DNA from 2 places in the Streptomyces sp. NPDC104367 genome. Region 2 is predicted to be linked to the other one. Evidence: riboswitches for the same ligand, from Rfam matches in the RefSeq annotation. Region 2 holds a riboswitch; the other holds the start of a gene.
What was found. Region 2 has a riboswitch for S-adenosylmethionine ahead of ACZ619_RS04910 (aminotransferase class V-fold PLP-dependent enzyme). Riboswitches for the same ligand answer to the same signal wherever they lie in the genome.
Positions count from the first base shown of each region.

Region 1 (4,205 bases), on a different contig from region 2:
GGTGATTCCTTCGGACCGCGCCCGCGCCCGCGACGGACGGCTCACATGCCTCGTGGTTCCTTCCCCACCCGGCCTGCGGGCCTCACCGACCCGGTCCTTCTTTGTCACTCTCACCTTCAGAGTGCTAACGCCAATGATTAGCACTCGGGGTAGGCGAGTGCAAGCGCCTCCCGGGGATCGGGCCCGCGGAGTCAGCCCCCTCCCGGGCATGCCGAAGGGCTCGTGCCCCGGGAGGCACGAGCCCTTCGAAGTTGTACAGAAGAACGTCGCTGTCAGTCGGCGCGTGCTTCAGCTGGTCGCCAGCCGGACCATGTCCGCCTGCGGCCCCTTCTGGCCCTGCGAGATCTCGAAATCGACTCGCTGACCTTCCTCCAGGGTGCGGTACCCGTCCATCTGGATCGCGCTGTAGTGGACGAAAACATCCGCACCACCGTCGACCGCGATGAAGCCGTACCCCTTCTCCGCGTTGAACCACTTGACGGTGCCCTGAGCCATGCCTAACTCCCCTATTACTGGCCCTTGCACAGATCCACACTTCGCGGATCCGGGTCAGACCTCACCCCCCAATGGTTGGGGGCGTGCGCCGGAACGCGTCGACCGCGGCCGAATGTATCTGCCCAACTGCCGTCTGCAACAGGTCAATCGGACGAGAATTCTGGACGGAAGGGGTCCGGAATGTAGCGAGAATTCGGCGGAATTCAGGGCAAGTCGGGCCCCGTAAAGGCCACAAAAGCCGCATTTAACGCGCACACTTTGGCTACTTCTTGCCGGGCCCGCGGTATCAATACGGGGCCTCCGACCCGGAGATCGGGAGCGCGTTCCCCAACTGTACCGCGCTCAACCACACAGAATTGCCCCCTCCGCTTCTCTCGCGGAGGGGGCAATCGGATGAACACTCGGTGATGGCCGTTACCAAAGGTAATGTTCGGTCATTCGGCCATCACGTCAACCCCCGCCGACCCCACGTCAGGACGGTCAGGGCGGCGTCAGGGCCGCGTCAGGGCTGGGTCAGCCACCGGCGACGGCCGGGATGATGGAGACGCCGGCCCCGGCCGGGGTGGCGGTCTCCAGACCCTGCTCGAATCGCACGTCGTCGTCATTGACGTAAACGTTGACGAACCGGCGCAGCTTGCCCTGGTCGTCGAGAACGCGGGCGGCGATTCCCGTGTGGTTCTTCTCCAGGTCGGCGATGACCTCGCCGAGGTTTCCGCCTTCGGCGCTGACTTCGGCCTGACCACCGGTGTAGGTGCGCAGGATGGTGGGGATGCGAACGGTGACGCTCACGTTATAAACCTCCGGATTAGAGCGGCTGCCTGCTTATTACTGCCGGCTAGGCCAGCCCGGCCTCACGGAACGACTCGAGACTCGGTCGAATAGTCGCCGTGAGTCCGGTACCCGCGACTGCGTCCAGCGTCTTCAGTCCATCGCCCGTGTTGAGTACGACAAGCGACTTCGTCGGATCGATGAGCCCATTCTCAATGAGCTTTTTGGTGACTCCAACCGTCACTCCGCCGGCGGTTTCCGCGAAGATTCCCTCGGTCCGCGCGAGCAGTTCGATCGCCTCCACGACCTGCTCGTCGTTCACGTCCTCCACCGCACCGCCGGTGCGGCGCGCGATGTCGAGAACGTAGGGGCCGTCGGCCGGGTTGCCGATCGCCAGCGACTTGGCGATGGTGTTCGGCTTCTGCGGCCGGACCACGTCGTGGCCCGCCTTGTACGCGGTGGAGACGGGCGAGCAGCCCTCCGCCTGGGCGCCGAAGATCTTGTACGGCTTGTCCTCGACGAGCCCGAGCTTGATCAGCTCCTGGAGGCCCTTGTCGACCTTGGTGAGCTGCGAGCCGGACGCGATCGGGATGACCAGCTGGTCGGGGAGCTGCCAGCCGAGCTGCTCGCAGATCTCGTACGCCAGCGTCTTGGAGCCCTCGGCGTAGTACGGCCGCAGGTTCACGTTGACGAAGCCCCAGCCCTCGCCGGCCGAGTCGCCGATCAGCTCGGAGCAGAAACGGTTCACGTCGTCGTAGTTGCCCTCGATGCCGACGAGCTCGCCGCCGTAGATCGCGGCCATGACGACCTTGCCCTGCTCCAGGTCGTGCGGGATGAACACGCAGGAGCGGAAGCCGGCCCGGGCGGCGGCGGCGCCGACCGCGCCGGCCAGGTTGCCGGTGGAGGAGCAGGAGAGCGTGGTGTAGCCGAAGGCGCGCGCGGCCTCGACGGCCTGGGCGACGACACGGTCCTTGAAGGAGTGCGTCGGGTTGCCGGAGTCGTCCTTCACGTACAGGCCGCCGGTCACCCCCAGCTCCTTGGCCAGGTTGTCGGCCTTGACGAGCTTGGTCCAGCCCGGGTTGATGTTCGGCTTGGTGGCCACGTCGGCGGGGACGGGCAGCAGCGGCGCGTAGCGCCAGATGTTCGAGGGGCCCGCTTCGATCCGCTCGCGGAGCTGCTCGGTGTCGTAGTCCGAGAAGTCGTACGCGATCTCCAGCGGGCCGAAACACTCCTCGCAGGCGAAGTGCGGGCCGAGCGGGACGCGGTGACCGCACTCCCGGCAGGAAAGCGCCGTGGCGGGGCCCAGGTCTACGGTCTTCGGGGAATCGGGTGCAACAGTCTGCGCAGCCATGTGAGGCGAGGCCCTTTCTCCTCATCTTCCTCACGACGCATCTCGCCGTGAGACGGATTTGGCACCTTCCCAAGCCGGGAGCCTCGCTGTGAACACGAGTACCGACTGGAGGGTTGCCGGGGCTTCATCGGGCCGTTTCCCTCTGCCCCTCTGGATGAGCTGTATGTGGTTGTGGGCGCCGGGTGACCCTCCGACATGCGATGGTCATCGGCGTTGTTCAAGACTGTAACCGAAGGCCAGGACAGTTGAGATAGTCGTCCGTACCGCGAGATGGATCACACCTCGCAGTGTGATCGTGACAGTGAGGAGCCGCTGACTGTGCTGGAAGAAGTCGAGCGCTGGCTGGCCACCCGCTCCTGGGCCGTGAACGACCGTCCGCTGCACCGGATACTCGCCGCGAAGCAGCGCACGGGTCAGACCGTCTCCGTCGTGCTGCCCGCGCTCAACGAGGAGGAGACGGTCGGCGACATCGTCGCGATCATCCGTCACGACCTCGTGCGGCAGGCACCGCTCGTCGACGAGATCGTGGTCGTCGACTCGGGTTCCACCGACCGCACGGCGGCGGTGGCCGCCGCGGCGGGCGCGCGGGTCGTCCACCGCGACGAGATCCTCCCGCGCATCCCCGCCGTCCCCGGCAAGGGCGAGGTCCTGTGGCGCTCGCTGCTGGTCACCACCGGGGACATCGTCTGCTTCGTCGACGCCGACCTGAAGGAGTTCTCCTCCGACTTCGTCGCCGGGATCGTCGGCCCGCTGCTGACCGACCCGGACGTGGACCTGGTCAAGGCTATGTACGACCGCCCGCTGGCCGGTGCGGCCGGGCAGGGCGGCCGGGTCACCGAGCTGATGGCCCGCCCGCTGCTGAACATGCACTGGCCGCAGCTGGCCGGATTCGTGCAGCCGCTGGGCGGCGAGTACGCGGCCCGCCGCTCGCTGCTGGAGCAGCTGCCCTTCCCGGTCGGCTACGGCGTGGAGCTGGGCATGCTGGTCGACGCCCTGCACCTGGCCGGCCTGGACGCCCTGGCCCAGGTCGACGTCGGCGTCCGCAAGCACCGCCACCAGGACGGCCAGGCCCTCGGCCGGATGTCCGCGGCGATCTACCGCACGGCCCAGCTGCGGCTGGCCCGCGGCCATCTGATCCGCCCGTCCCTGACCCAGTTCGAGCGGGGCGAGGACGGCTTCGAGCCGCGCACCTACTCCGTCGACACGGAGGAGCGCCCGCCCATGGTGGAGATCGCGGAGTACGCCGAGCGCCGGGTGGCGTGACTTCGACGTGCGGTCCGTATACGGCCGCTCATCGGGCGTAGCAGTACGTTTGAGCGTTTCCGGGCCGGGCTAGGTTGACGCGTATGGCTTCCCCCATCGCTTCCTCCGACGGTGCCGATGTGCTGGTCGCGTCCAACCGCGGCCCGGTCTCGTACGAGCTGCGCCACGACGACCCGGCCGGCGCGCTGCACGCCAGGCGGGGCGGCGGCGGGCTGGTCTCCGGGCTGTCGGCGATCGGCCCCGACGCGAACGCGGTGTGGGTGTGCGCGGCCCTCGGCGACGGCGACCGCGAGGCGGTGCGCCGGGCCGGGGGCGGTCTGCTGCCGGA
Region 1 covers NZ_JBVJND010000051.1:34,756-38,960, forward strand. Annotated here, with positions in the region: gene ACZ619_RS42885 (cold-shock protein) at 289-495, opposite strand; gene ACZ619_RS42890 (MoaD/ThiS family protein) at 1,009-1,284, opposite strand; gene thrC (threonine synthase) at 1,331-2,614, opposite strand; SAM riboswitch class I at 2,633-2,775, opposite strand; gene ACZ619_RS42900 (glucosyl-3-phosphoglycerate synthase) at 2,933-3,877, shown strand; gene ACZ619_RS42905 (alpha,alpha-trehalose-phosphate synthase (UDP-forming)) at 3,961-4,205, shown strand, end outside.
Region 1: it holds a riboswitch for S-adenosylmethionine, as region 2 does, so the genes downstream of both, thrC (threonine synthase) here and ACZ619_RS04910 (aminotransferase class V-fold PLP-dependent enzyme) in region 2, are expected to answer to the same signal.

Region 2 (4,205 bases):
ATCATCAAGCGCCTGCCGCACGGTGAGTTCATCGAGATCCACGAGCCGCTCTCGCAGGAGCAGCTGCACACCCTCACGGCTCACCACCAGTACGAGCCGGCCCAGGTCGGTGCGGCGGTCGACGAGAACGGTGTCGAGCGCAAGGTCAAGGGGCCCGAGAAGCTCCGCGCGAAGCTGAGCGGTGCCTACTACGGCGAGGACAACCAGATCCCGAAGCCGACTGTCGAGGAGTACAAGGAGATCACGAGCGGCCACGGCCACCACTGATCCACGGCGTCGCCACGCCACGGTCGAAGGGCCCCCGTCCGGTGTACGGACGGGGGCCCTTCGCCATGCCCGGGGCTGGATAAGGTGGGGGTCGTACACCATCATCCCCGTACGACGATCAGGAGCGGCCTTATGAGCGCTGTGACCCCCGCTGGAGGCGACACCGCGGCGGGCCTTTCCTGGCCCGGGGTACTGAACGCGCTGCTGTACGGCCAGGACCAGAGCGCCGACGCGACGGCCTGGGCGATGGACCAGATCATGCGCGGCCAGGCCACCGACGCCCAGATCGCCGGTTTCGTCGTCGCCCTCAGGGCCAAGGGCGAGACGGTCGAGGAGATCAACGGGCTCGTCCGCACGATGTACGAGCACGCGAACGTCATCGAGGTGCCGGGCCGCACCGTCGACATCGTCGGCACCGGCGGCGACGGCGCGAAGACGGTGAACATCTCGACCATGTCGGCGCTGGTGGTGGCCGGCACCGGAGCGAAGGTCGTCAAGCACGGCAACCGCGCGGCCTCCTCCGCGTCCGGCGCCTCGGACGTCCTGGAGAAGCTCGGCGTCAACCTCGACCTGACCCCGCGGCGGGTCGCCGAGGTCGCCGAGGAGGCCGGGATCACCTTCTGCTTCGCCGTCAAGTTCCACCCGGCGCTGCGTCACGCGGGCGCCGCGCGCGGCCAGTTGGGCATCCGCACGGTGTTCAACATCCTCGGCCCGCTGACCAACCCGGCGCGGGTGCGCGCCCAGGCGGTCGGCGTGGCGGACCCCCGGATGGCCCCGGTGGTCGCGGGCGTCTTCGCCGAGCGCGGCCACTCCTCCCTGGTCTTCCGCGGCGACGACGGCCTCGACGAGCTGACGACGACCGGCACGTCCCACGTCTGGATCGTGCGCGACGGCAAGGTCACGGAGGAGACCTTCGACCCGCGCGAGGTCGGCATCGAGCCGGTTCCCCTGGAGGCGCTGCGCGGCGGCGACCCGTCGTACAACGCGGAGGTCGCCCGGCGCCTCCTGGACGGCGAGCGGGGCCCGGTGCGGGACGCGGTGCTGCTGAACTCGGCGGCGGCCCTGGCGGCCCTGGAGCCGGGCCCGGGCACGCTCGCCGAGCAGCTGCGGGCGGGCATGGACAAGGCGGCCGAGTCCATCGACTCCGGGGCGGCCAAGCGCGCGCTGGAGCGCTGGGCGGCGGCGACGAACAAGTAGGGGCGTCGCGGAGTCCGGCCCCGCCGGACTCCGCGGGACCTGCCCTCGTCCCGTCATCCGGACAGAAGTTGCGCATCGGCGATCACTTCACCTACTTTTCTTTTCAGGTCATGAGTGACAGTCATGAGGCCCCGGCCGACTGTCCGGCAACCCTCCGTCCGTGGCGGGGTGCCCCGGGTGAAGACCAGGCCGTAGGCAGCGAGGTCTGCGGCAAGCGCGGACCCCTCGAAACACCAGGGGTCCTGGTCGTACGAGGGAGCCTTCTGTGAGCAAGCGAATGCGATAGGGCGTAGAGCCCCGCCTCCGCGTACCCCTTTCACTTTCCCCGCGCCGTCGACGTACCGTCCGGCGCGGCGGTTCCGCTCACCCTCACAGGAGCTTCGCCATGTCCGTCTCCACCGCTGCCTCCGCCCGGTCCGTCTGTGCCCCGCTGCCCGTTCTGGGCCGGGATGTCACCGTCCCGCTCGTCACCGGCGGCGAGGTCGCCTACGCGGCCCTCGACTACGCGGCCAGCGCCCCCGCGCTCCAGCGGGTCTGGGACGACGTCGCGGCCTACGCGCCCTACTACGGCAGCGTCCACCGCGGCGCCGGCTACCTCTCCCAGCTCTCCACGGACCTCTTCGAGAACGCCCGCCGGACCGTCACCGAGTTCCTGGACTGCCGCCCCGACGACCAGCTGATCTTCACCCGCTCGACGACCGATTCCCTGAACCTCCTGGCCCGCGCCCTCCCCGCCGACTGCCAGGTCTTCGTCTTCGAGACCGAGCACCACGCCTCCCTGCTGCCCTGGCAGGACGCCCGGGTCACCTACCTCAACGCCCCGCGCACCCCGCGGCAGGCCGTGGCGACCCTGGAGCGCGCGCTGGCCGACCGTGACCCCCACGGCCCGGCCCTGGTCTGCGTCACCGGCGCCTCCAACGTCACCGGCGAGCTGTGGCCGGTGCGCGAGCTGGCCGCCGCCGCGCACGCGCACGGCGCCCGGATCGTCCTGGACGCGGCCCAGCTGGCTCCGCACCACCCGGTCTCCGTCCGCGACCTCGACGTCGACTGGGTCGCCTTCTCCGGCCACAAGCTCTACGCCCCCTTCGGCGCCGGTGTCCTGGCCGGCCGCGCCGACTGGCTCCAGGCGGCCGAGCCGTACCTCGCGGGCGGCGGCGCCAGCCGCAAGGTCGCCAGGCGCGAGGACGGGGGAGTGGCCGTGGAGTGGCACGAGAGCGCCGCGCGGCACGAGGCCGGGTCGCCCAACGTGATCGGCGCCTACTCCATCGCCTCCGCCTGCAAGGCGCTCACCGAGGCCGGTTTCGACACGCTGGTCGCCCGTGAGCGGCACCTCATCGACAAGGTGCGGGCGGGGCTGGCCGAGGTCCCGGAGGTCCGGGTCCTCTCCCTCTTCGGCGACGACGCCCCCCGCGTCGGCGTGATCAGCTTCGTGGTGGACGGCTGGAACAGCTCGCACTTCGCCGCGGCCCTCTCCGCGGAGTACGGCATCGGCGTCCGCGACGGCCTCTTCTGCGCCCACCCGCTGGTCAGGACGCTGCTCGGCTCCGACCCGCAGACCCAGGGCGAGTGCGGGGCGCCGGAGGCGGCGCCGGGCGAGAAGTCCCTCAACGCCATCCGGGTGAGCTTCGGCGCCGGTACGCCGGACGAGCATGTGGAGCGCTTCGTGACGGCGGTCCGGGAACTGGTGACCGACGGCGCCAAGTGGTCGTACCGTACGGAGGAAGGCCGCTGCGTCCCGGCGGTGTGATCAGCGCCCCGTCAGGGGCGCGGGCAACTGCGCGGCCGGCCACGACGGACACCCAGGGGATCGCGGTGCTTCGTGCCCGGCTGCGGGCCGGTGGGGGCTGGTCGCGCAGTTCCCCGCGCCCCTGACGGGGCGCGTCGCGGTCGGACGCCCGGAAAGTACCGGGCTAGTTGTCCAGGCCGATCGCGAAGGCCGCCTCCAGGTCGTGCTGGGAGTACGTGCGGAACGCGACGTGCGTGTCCGTCGCCTCCACGCCCGGGATCTTGCTGATGGAGCCGGGGATGACCTCGGCCAGGTCCTCGTGCCTGCGGACGCGGACCATGGCGATCAGGTCGTACGTGCCGGTGACGGAGAAGACCTCGCTGACGCTCTCCAGCGCGGCGATCCGTTCCGCGATCTCGGGGATCCGGTCCACGCTGGTCTTGATGAGGACGATCGCGGTGATCACGGCTGGTTCTCTCCCTCGGGGGCTGGAGCTGGAGTGGCTCTCACTTTAGTGCCACGGCCGTAGCGCACCCACGCGTAGCCGAAGCCCAGCCCGAATCCGACCAGGTGGGCGAGGTAGGCCACGCCGGGGCCGGCCGGGGCCCCGTCCAGGGCCAGCCACTGCAGGGCCGCCCAGAAGGGGAGCACCACCCAGGCCGGGAAGCGCAGGGGCAGGAAGAAGAGGAACGGGAGAAGACTGGTCACGCGGGCGCTGGGGAACAGGTAGAGGAACGCTCCGAGGACCGCCGAGATCGCCCCGGACGCCCCTACCAGCGACTGCTGGGACGTGGCGTTGGCGGCCGCGTAGCCGAGCAGCGCGAGACAGCCGCAGCCGAGGTAGAAGAGGGTGAACTCGGCACGGCCCATCCGCTCCTCGGTCATCGCCCCGAAGACGAAGAGGAAGAGCATGTTGCCGAGCAGGTGCACCCAGCTGCCGTGGATGAACAGCGCCGTGGCCGGGGTCAGCACCTCCCGCGCCGGGCCGCCGAACAGGTCGCCGGGGACCACCCCC
Region 2 covers NZ_JBVJND010000002.1:454,083-458,287, reverse strand. Annotated here, with positions in the region: gene qcrB (cytochrome bc1 complex cytochrome b subunit) at 1-267, shown strand, start outside; gene trpD (anthranilate phosphoribosyltransferase) at 400-1,464, shown strand; SAM riboswitch class IV at 1,571-1,687, shown strand; gene ACZ619_RS04910 (aminotransferase class V-fold PLP-dependent enzyme) at 1,850-3,211, shown strand; gene ACZ619_RS04905 (Lrp/AsnC family transcriptional regulator) at 3,375-3,656, opposite strand; gene ACZ619_RS04900 (rhomboid family intramembrane serine protease) at 3,653-4,205, opposite strand, start outside.